2 regions of the Roseomonas marmotae genome follow, and region 1 is predicted to be linked to the other one. Evidence: riboswitches for the same ligand, from Rfam matches in the RefSeq annotation. Region 1 holds a riboswitch; the other holds the start of a gene.

What was found. A riboswitch is a leader RNA that binds a small molecule or an ion and turns the genes downstream of it on or off. The one in region 1 is predicted to bind cobalamin.
Region 2: linked by a shared signal. The riboswitch ahead of IAI58_RS19020 (ABC transporter substrate-binding protein) and the one ahead of IAI58_RS02685 (DUF1636 family protein) in region 1 are both predicted to bind cobalamin.

The regions. Positions count from the first base shown of each region.
Region 1 is NZ_CP061091.1:567,361-571,760, forward strand. Features, by position in the region: gene IAI58_RS02665 (cobyric acid synthase) at 1-548, opposite strand, end outside; gene cobO (cob(I)yrinic acid a,c-diamide adenosyltransferase) at 548-1,150, opposite strand; gene cobU (bifunctional adenosylcobinamide kinase/adenosylcobinamide-phosphate guanylyltransferase) at 1,147-1,659, opposite strand; gene IAI58_RS02680 (DUF3297 family protein) at 1,733-1,975, shown strand; cobalamin riboswitch at 2,289-2,480, shown strand; gene IAI58_RS02685 (DUF1636 family protein) at 2,599-3,000, shown strand; gene cobW (cobalamin biosynthesis protein CobW) at 2,997-4,031, shown strand; gene cobN (cobaltochelatase subunit CobN) at 4,036-4,400, shown strand, end outside.
Region 2 is NZ_CP061094.1:109,059-113,458, reverse strand. Features, by position in the region: gene IAI58_RS19035 (pseudoazurin) at 1-114, opposite strand, end outside; gene IAI58_RS19030 (ABC transporter ATP-binding protein) at 119-883, opposite strand; gene IAI58_RS19025 (FecCD family ABC transporter permease) at 880-1,908, opposite strand; gene IAI58_RS19020 (ABC transporter substrate-binding protein) at 1,926-2,936, opposite strand; cobalamin riboswitch at 3,086-3,284, opposite strand; gene IAI58_RS19015 (RES family NAD+ phosphorylase) at 3,354-4,028, opposite strand; gene IAI58_RS19010 (MbcA/ParS/Xre antitoxin family protein) at 4,025-4,400, opposite strand, start outside.

The DNA of each region.
Region 1 (4,400 bases):
GCCACGACATGCCGCGTGCCAACAAGGCTGGCGATCACCCCGCCTCGGTCGATATCCCCCACCAGCACCACCGGCACATCCGCCGCACAGGCAAAACCCATATTGGCGATGTCGCCCGCGCGCAGATTGATCTCGGAGGCCGAGCCCGCGCCCTCCACCAGCACGATATCGGCTTCTTCCCGCAACCGCGCAAAACTCTGCAGCACGAAGGGCAGCAGCGAGGGCTTCATCGCCTGGTATTCGCGCGCCCGGACCGTGGCATGGACGCGCCCCTGCACGACCACCTGCGCGCCCACCTCGCTCTGCGGCTTCAGCAGCACGGGGTTCATGTGCACGCTGGGCGCCGCGCGCGCCGCGCGTGCCTGCAAGGCCTGGGCGCGGCCGATCTCGCCGCCATCGGGTGTCACGGCGGCGTTGTTGGACATGTTCTGCGGCTTGAAGGGCCGCACCCGCAGCCCGCGCCGGGTCAGCGCCCGCGCCAGGCCCGCCACCAGCAGGGATTTGCCGACGCTGCTGCCTGTGCCTTGCAACATCAAGGCACGGGCCATCAGAACTCGATCCCTTCCTGCGCCTTCACCCCCGCCGCGAAATGATGTTTTATCAGTTTCATCTCGGTCACGAGGTCGGCGGCCTCGGTCAGCGCGGGCGGTGCGTTGCGGCCCGTCACGACCACATGCAAGGCGGGCGGGCGTGCCACCAGCGCGGCCACCACCTCCTCCACCGGCAGGTATTCGTAGCGCAGCGCGATACACAGCTCGTCCAGCACCAGCAGCCCCAGGCCCGGCCGCTGCATCAGCTCCAGCGCCTTGCCCCAGGCGCGGCGGGCGGCGGCCACGTCCCGCTCCCGGTCCTGGGTCTCCCAGGTGAAGCCCTCGCCCATGCTGTGCCATTCCAGCCCCGGCATGGCCTCCAGCGGCGTGCGCTCCCCGGTGCTCCAGGCGCCTTTGATGAACTGCACCACCCCCACCGAGCGTCCACGCCCGAGCATCCGCAGCGCCAGCCCGAATGCCGCCGTGCTCTTGCCCTTGCCGGCGCCCGTATGGACCATCAGCAGGCCCTTCTCGATCGTCTTGCCGGCGACCTCGGCATCCTGCACCGCCTTGCGCTTCTGCATCTTCTCGCGATGCCGCGCAGCCTCCTCCCCGGTCACGGCAATTCTCCCTTCAGCAGCAGCGGCAGGCCGGCCGCGATGAAATGCACATGCTGCGCCCGCGCGGCGATCCGCTGGTTCAGCACCCCCGCCTTGTCCCGGAAGGCCCGGCCCAGCGGCGTCTCCGGCACGATGCCCAGGCCCACCTCATTGGCCACCAGCACCGTGGGCGCGGCACGGGCGGCCAGCACCGCCTCCAGCGCCGCCGTCGCGGCCTCCACGTCCCGCCCGCCCAGCATCAGGTTGGTCAGCCAGAGCGTCAGGCAATCCACCAGCACCGGGCGCGCCCCCGCCGCCGCCAGCGCCACCGGCAGGCCCAGCGGCGCGTCCACCGTCTGCCATTCCGGCCCCCGGCGGGCGCGGTGCTCGGCGATGCGGGCGCGCATCTCCTCATCCCAGGCCTCGGCGGTGGCCAGATAGACCCAGGGGGCGGGGTGGCGGGCCACCAGCGCCTCCGCATGCCGGGACTTGCCGGAACGGGCGCCCCCCAGAACCAGAGTGATGCTCATGGCAGCCAGGACTAGCCGAAAGCAGGCCGGGCTGGCTATCACCCGGCCTGAACCGACGCAGGAGGCAACCCCCATGTCCGATACCCCGCCCGACCGCCTCTCGAACGACCCGAGCAGCCCCTACTACAACGAGGCCCTGCTGGAGCGCGGCATCGGCATCCGCTTCAAGGGCGTCGAGAAGAACAATGTCGAGGAATACTGCGTCAGCGAAGGCTGGGTGCGGCTGGCCGTCGGCAAGGCGCTGGACCGCAAGGGCCGCCCGCTGACCATGAAGGTGACCGGGACGGTCGAGCCCTACTTCCGCGACGCGACCTGAGGCCAGGGGGGCTCCGCCCCCTTGGAACCCCCGGGCAAAGGCAAAGCCTTTGTCCCGAGCTGGGGTGACAGTGCCACCCCAGAACCCGCCATCCGTTTTGCTCCTGTGGCACGGGGTTCCGCCGGAGGTCATGGACCTCCGGCGACTGCGGGTTCGGCCCGCTTGGCCGTTTCAGTGAAACCGGCCCCGTGGCCTCGCGCGCCATGGCTGTTCAGGCCGCACCCAAAACCCGAAGCGGGACCTGGGGTGGCCCGGAGGGGCAGAGCCTCTCCGGCCCCCGGCATAAGGTTTGACAGCCCCTCCCCCCCGCCCTAACCCTGCCGGCATTGATGGTCCTTCCGCGAGGAAGGTGAAAAGGGAACGCGGTGCGACACCGCGGCTGCCCCCGCAACTGTAAGCGGAGAGCATTCCGCCGCCCGTGCCACTGGGGAGCGATCCTCGGGAAGGCCAGGCGGGATGCGCCGGATCCGCGAGCCAGGAGACCTGCCATCACCCGTGAGATCGTGCCGCCGGGCGGGGTGCCCCGGATGGCAGAAGCGCCGGGCGGCGGGGCCGCCGGGCGTGGACCCCGGCGCCTGCGCGCCCGGGCGGTCGGCACCTCATGGACATGAGTGAGGTGCCCCTTGCACGAGGCTGAACAGGACAGGGCGCCGAGGCCCGTGCTGCATATCTGCGTCACCTGCCGCGCCGGCCGTCCGCTGGCCGAGGGCGAGGTGCCGCCCGGCCGCCATCTGCATGACGCCGTGGCCGCGCAGCTTGAGGGCCTGGAAGCACCGCCGGTCGAGCTGCGCGCCGTGAAGTGCCTGGCCGCCTGCGACCATGGCTGCACCGCCGCCATGACGGCCCCGGGCAAATGGGGCTATCTGCTGGGGCGGCTCGACCTCTCCCATGCCGCCGACCTGCTGGCCTATGGCGCCGCCTATGCCGCCAGCGGCAGCGGGGCGGTCCTGCCCTCCCGCCGCCCTGCCTCCCTGCGTTCGGTCGTGCTCGGCCGCATCCCTTCCTTGATGGAGCCCCAGTCGTGAGCAAACTCGAAAAGGTGCCGGCCACCATCGTCACCGGCTTCCTCGGCGCCGGGAAGACCACGCTGGTGCGGCATGTCATGGCGCAGGCGGCGGGGCGGCGCATCGCCATCATCGTCAATGAGTTCGGCAGCCTCGGCATCGATGGCGACCTGCTGAAATCCTGCGGCATCCCCGGCTGCGAGGAGGAGAATATCGTCGAGCTGGCCAATGGCTGCATCTGCTGCACCGTGGCGGACGACTTCCTGCCGACCATGACCGCGCTGCTGGACCGGCCGGAGCCGCCGGAGCACATCCTGATCGAGACCTCCGGCCTCGCGCTGCCGAAGCCGCTGATCAAGGCCTTCAACTGGCCGGGCATCCGCTCCCGCGTCACGGTGGATGGCGTGGTGACGGTGGTGGACGGCCCCGCCGTGGCCGATGGCCGCTTCGCCGACGACCCGGTGGCGGTGGAGGCCCAGCGCGCGGCGGATGACAACCTGGACCACGACAATCCGCTGGCGGAAGTCTACGAGGACCAGCTCGGCGCCGCCGACCTCGTGGTGCTGAACAAGGCCGACCTGCTGGACGAGGATGCCGTGGCGAGGCTGCGGGCGGAGATCGCCGCGCATCTGCCCCGGCAGGTGAAGGTGGTGGCGGCGCGGGAAGGCGCGCTGGACATCGCCGTGCTGCTGGGCCTGGGCGCCGCGGCGGAGGACGACCTCGCCGCCCGCCCCTCCCACCACGACGGCGCCGATGACCACGAGCACGACGATTTCGACAGTTTCGTCGTGCCGCTGCCGGAAGTCGCCAGCGCCGAGGCCCTGGTGGAAAAGCTGGCGCGGGTGGCGGCGGAGCACGACATCCTGCGCATGAAGGGTTTTGTCAGCCTGCCCGGCAAGCCGATGCGGCTGGCGGTGCAGGGCGTGGGCACGCGCTTCCGCCATCATTTCGACCGCCCCTGGGCGCCCGGCGAAGCGCGGGAGGGGCATCTGGTGGTGATCGGCCAGGCCGGGCTGGACAAGCCGGCCATCGCCGCCGCCATCGCCGGATAGCGCCATGCACCTGCTGCCGCGCGAGACGCTGAGCCTGGACGCCGCCGAGCAGGCGGTGGACCTCGGTCACGCGCCGGCGGATCTGGTGCTGCTCTCCTTCAGCGACAGCGACCTCGCGGCGGCGGCGGCGGGCTGGTCCACCCTGCCGGAGCCGCGCCCGACGCTGCGGCTGGCCAGCCTGGCCAGGCTGCGCCACCCCATGTCGGTCGATCTCTATGCCGAGCAGGTGCTGGCGGGCGCCCGCGCCATCGTCATCCGCCTGCTGGGCGGCCTGGACTACTGGCGCTACGGCGCCGAGGAGGTTTCTGCGCTCTGCCGCGCCCAGGGCATTCCCCTGGCGCTGCTGCCGGGGGAGGGCCGGCCGGATGA
Region 2 (4,400 bases), on a different replicon from region 1:
CTCGTAGACCATCCCGCCGGTGGCATTGCGGTTCAGCATCCTCACCTCATGCACCTCGGCATGCGCGGTCGTGGCGAGGAGCAGCAGGGGCAGAAGCAGCAGTCGCATCGGCATTCTTTCAGGATACCGCGTGGAAGCGGATGATCCGCGCGCCATCGGCGGGATCGGTGAGGAAGGAGGCGCGGACGCCGAAGACGTCGCGCAGCAGGTCCGGCGTCAGCACCTCGCGCGGCAGGCCGGCCGCGACCAGCCGGCCACGGTGCAGCACGCCCAGCCGGTCGCAGCCCATGGCCTGGTTGAGGTCGTGCAGCGCGATGACGGTGGTCACCGGCAGTTCCGCGACCAGCCGCAGGATGGCGAGCTGGTGGTGGATGTCGAGGTGGTTGGTCGGCTCGTCCAGCAGCAGGATGCGCGGGCGCTGCGCCAGCGCGCGGGCGATATGCACGCGCTGGCGTTCCCCGCCCGAGAGCGTCGCCCAGTCGCGCCCGGCGAAGCCGGACATCTCCACCACCGCCAGGGCCTCCGCCACGATGGCGTCGTCCTCGGCCGACCAGGGCCGCAGCGCGGACAGCCAGGGCGTGCGCCCCAGCTCCACCGCGTCGCGCACCGTGATGCGGTCGGCGGTCTCCGCCTGCTGCTCCACCAGGGCCAGCAGTTGCGCCACCCGCCGCCGGGTCATCCGCGCCATGGGCTGGGCGTCCAGATGCACCTCGCCGCCATCGGGCTTCAGCACGCCGGAGAGCAGGCGCATCAGCGTGGACTTGCCGGAGCCGTTGGGGCCGATCAGCCCCAGCGTCTCTCCCGCCGCCACCTCCAGGCTGACCCCGCGCAGGATGGGCACGCCGCGCGCCGACGAGCTGAGATTCTCCGCGCGGAGCCTCATCGGGCCGGCCTCCGCCGCACCAGGATCAGCGCGAAGACCGGCGCGCCCACCAGCGCGGTGATGACGCCGATCGGCAGCACCTGCCCCTTCACGGCGATGCGCGAGATGACATCCGCCGCGATCAGGAAGATGGCGCCCATCAGCGCCGCCGCCGGCACCAGCCGGACATGCCGCACGCCCGTGATGAAGCGCGCCGCATGCGGCACCACCAGCCCGACGAAGCCGATGGAGCCGACGATGCTGACCATCACCGCCGTGGCCAGGGAGGCGGCGAGGATCAGCAGCGCCTGTACCCGCCGCACCGGCACGCCGAGGGAGATGGCGGAATCCGTGCCGAAGGTGAAGGCATCCAGCGCCCGCGCCTGCCACAGGCAGATGAGCGTGACAGCCAGTGCCACCGGCACCGCCATGCCCACATTGTCCCAGCGCGCGCCGCTGAGGTTGCCGAGCAGCCAGAACATGATGCCGCGCGCCTGCTCGGCACTGGCGGAGCGGGTGATGATGAAGGCCGTCAATGCGTTGAAGAGCTGGGAACCGGCGATGCCCGCCAGCACGATCTGCCCGGCCCCGCGCAGCCCCACCCCGCCGCCCGAGGCATGGGCCAGCAGGGCCACCAGCAGGAAGGCGGCCAGCGAGCCGCCGAAGGCGCCGAGGGAAAGCGACACCGCCCCCGCCCCCAGCCCTGCCACCGTCACCAGCACCGCGCCGGTGGAGGCGCCGGCGGAGATGCCCAGCAGATAGGGATCGGCCAGCGCGTTCCGCAGCAGCGCCTGCAGGATGACGCCCGAGACCGCCAGCCCCGCGCCGCAGCAGGCCGCGACGATGGCGCGCGTCAGCCGGTAGTTCCAGACGATGCCCTCGTCGATCCGGTCGAGGGGATAGCCGGCGCCGAACAGCTTGTTGGCCAGTGCCTGGAAGACCACGCCGGGGGGGATCGCCGTCTCGCCGATGCAGATGCCGGCGAGGATGGCGGCGGCGAGCACCGCCGCGATCCAGGCGCCGTGCAATGCCAGCCTGCCCAGCAGGCGAGCGAGCCCGGCAGTCACGGGCGCAGCTTGGCCATGGCTTCGGTCAGCGCCTCCAGCCCGTCCACCAGGCGGATGGTGGCCTGCATGGCATGGGCGTCGATGATGACGATGCGGTTGTTCCTCACCGCCTCCATCTCCCGCGTCACCGGGTCGGACTTCAGGAAGGCCAGCTTCTTCTCGAAGTCATCGGCCGGGAAGCGGCGGCGGTCCATGCGGGCGATGACGATGACGGAGGGGTTGGCGCGGGCGATGGTCTCCCACCCCACGGTCGGCCATTCCTCATCCGACTGCACCACGTTCCGCAGGCCGAGCGTGCGCATCATGTAGCCCGGGATGCCCTTCTGGCCCGCCATATAGGGGTCCAGGTCCAGGTCGGCGGAGGAGAACCAGAAGACCGCCGAGGCATCCGGCAGGTTCAGCGACTTCGCGCGCGCGACCGCCGCTTCCTCCCGCTTCCGCAGCCCGGCCACCAGCGCCGCGCCCCGGTCCTGCCGGTCGAAGATCTCCGCGAGCTGCGCGATGCCCTTGTAGAGCGCCTCCGTGCTGAAGGGCGCGGTGCGGGTGCCGTCGGCGCCCACCAGGTTGTTCTTGCCCTCGCAGTCGGCGGGCATGATGTAGGTGGCCGCGCCGAGCTCATGGAACTGCTCGCGCGTGCCGACCACGCCCTGCGGGCCGATCATCCACTCGAACTGCGTGGCCACCAGACCCGGGCGCTTGTTGATGACGGATTCGAAGCTGGGGGCGTTGTTGTCCAGGCGCGGAACCCTGTCGTTCTGCGCGCGGAACTCCGGCAGCACGTCGTTGAACCACAGCGCCGTGCCGGCCATGCGGTCGCCCGCGCCCAGGGCATAGAGGATCTCGGTCGCGGACTGGCCGATGGTGACGACGTTGTGCGGCGCGGCCTCGAAGCGCAGCGTGTGGCCGCAATTCTCCACCGTCAGGGGATAGCGCGTGGGCTCCGCCCAGGCGGCGGAGAGCGGCAGGCCGAGGCCCGCCACCAGGAGGGCGAGGCGCGACAGCATCATGGTCATTCTTCCATGTCCGGCCAGGGATGACGGCCGGAGATGGAGAGGCCATGGCGCAGGCCTGCGGCGGCGCTGGCGCGCGAAAGCGGACCGCCATGACATGCGGTGCGAACAGAACATCGACATCCTCCCCGGACACCCCGCCGGTCAGTCAGTTGCACAAGCCGGCAGGTCTCCTGACTGGCGGGTCAACGCTCCATCCGGCCTTCCCGGGATGGCTCCCAGTGGCGTGTTCGGATCGGGCTCGCCGCCTACAGTTGCGGGGGCAGTTCCGTTTCCTCGGCCCTCACGGGCCTCGGGCGGATTCCCTGTTAGTTCCTCTCGGAAACCGGCGCCCATCCTCTAGAGGAGCGGTGGAGAGGTGGCAAGCGCCTGGGGCATGCGGGTTTCAGGCAGCCGTCACGCGGCCGCATCGCCTCACCGCCCGCCCAGCCTCGCGAGCCGGATGCGGGGGGACGCGGCCTCGACGCTCAGGCGCCAGTGGTCGGCCTGGGTGACGCGGAGGATGTTGCGCGGCCGGAGGGCGGCGATGTTGACGCCGCCGGCGTGCCGCACACTGTTATAGATGATGCCCGCGCCGCCGGAGGCGCGGATGCCCTCCCCCAGCGCCTGCGAGGCGGCGTAGCTGGCGGGGTCGTAGGCGCCGGCCCGCTCCGCCTGCTGGCCACGGATATCGAGGTAGGAGCCCGCGAGCCCGGCCGTATAGGCGCGGTAGTCGCGCTCCAGCACGGCGGCGCCGGTCGCCACGGCCTCGCGGCGCAGGTGGTGGGCGACCTCGAAGGCCGCCGTCGGCAGTGCGGCCGCGGCATACCAGGCGCCGAGATCCGGGCCGTTGAAGCGCGCCCCCCCGGGCGGGACGTGCAGGAAGGACGCCATCACGACGCTGGAATTCGCCCGCCCATAGACCCATTCCTCCTGAGGGAGCCGCCACAGGCGCTCCTCCACCAGGCGGTCATTGGTCCAGCCCGCGAGTTCCATGACCGCCTCGGCATCGGCGGCCGTGGCCACGGTGTCGAAGAGCCCGATGGGCGGGAAGCGGGAGGGGATCAGCCGGTGGGAGGGGGACGGCGCCGCCGAGAAGACGTCGCTCAAGAGATGACGAGGTCCTCGTCCCGGTAGGGGCGGAAATTCCGGTCCAGGGCCTCCACCGGCTCCATGTAGATGCCGCCCCGCGCGGCGTCGAGGAAGCGCCGGACGGCCATGAGCCCGTCCTGCGTGCCGCTGGTGACGAGGTCGATCGGCGGCCTGCCGCCGAAGAGGGTGGCGCGGTGGGGGGTCCGCAGCCAGGCGATCCCGTCCCGCTCCGTGCCGTGCAGGACGCCCAGGGCCTGGTGGATGCCGAAGATCGCGGAGATGCGGGTCAGGGTGTCCACATCCAGGGTGAGGTCGCCATGCTCCCGCGCCGTCTTGGCCCATTTATGGAAGGTCGAGCGGGCGGGGCAGCCGAGGATCAGGAGGCGATGG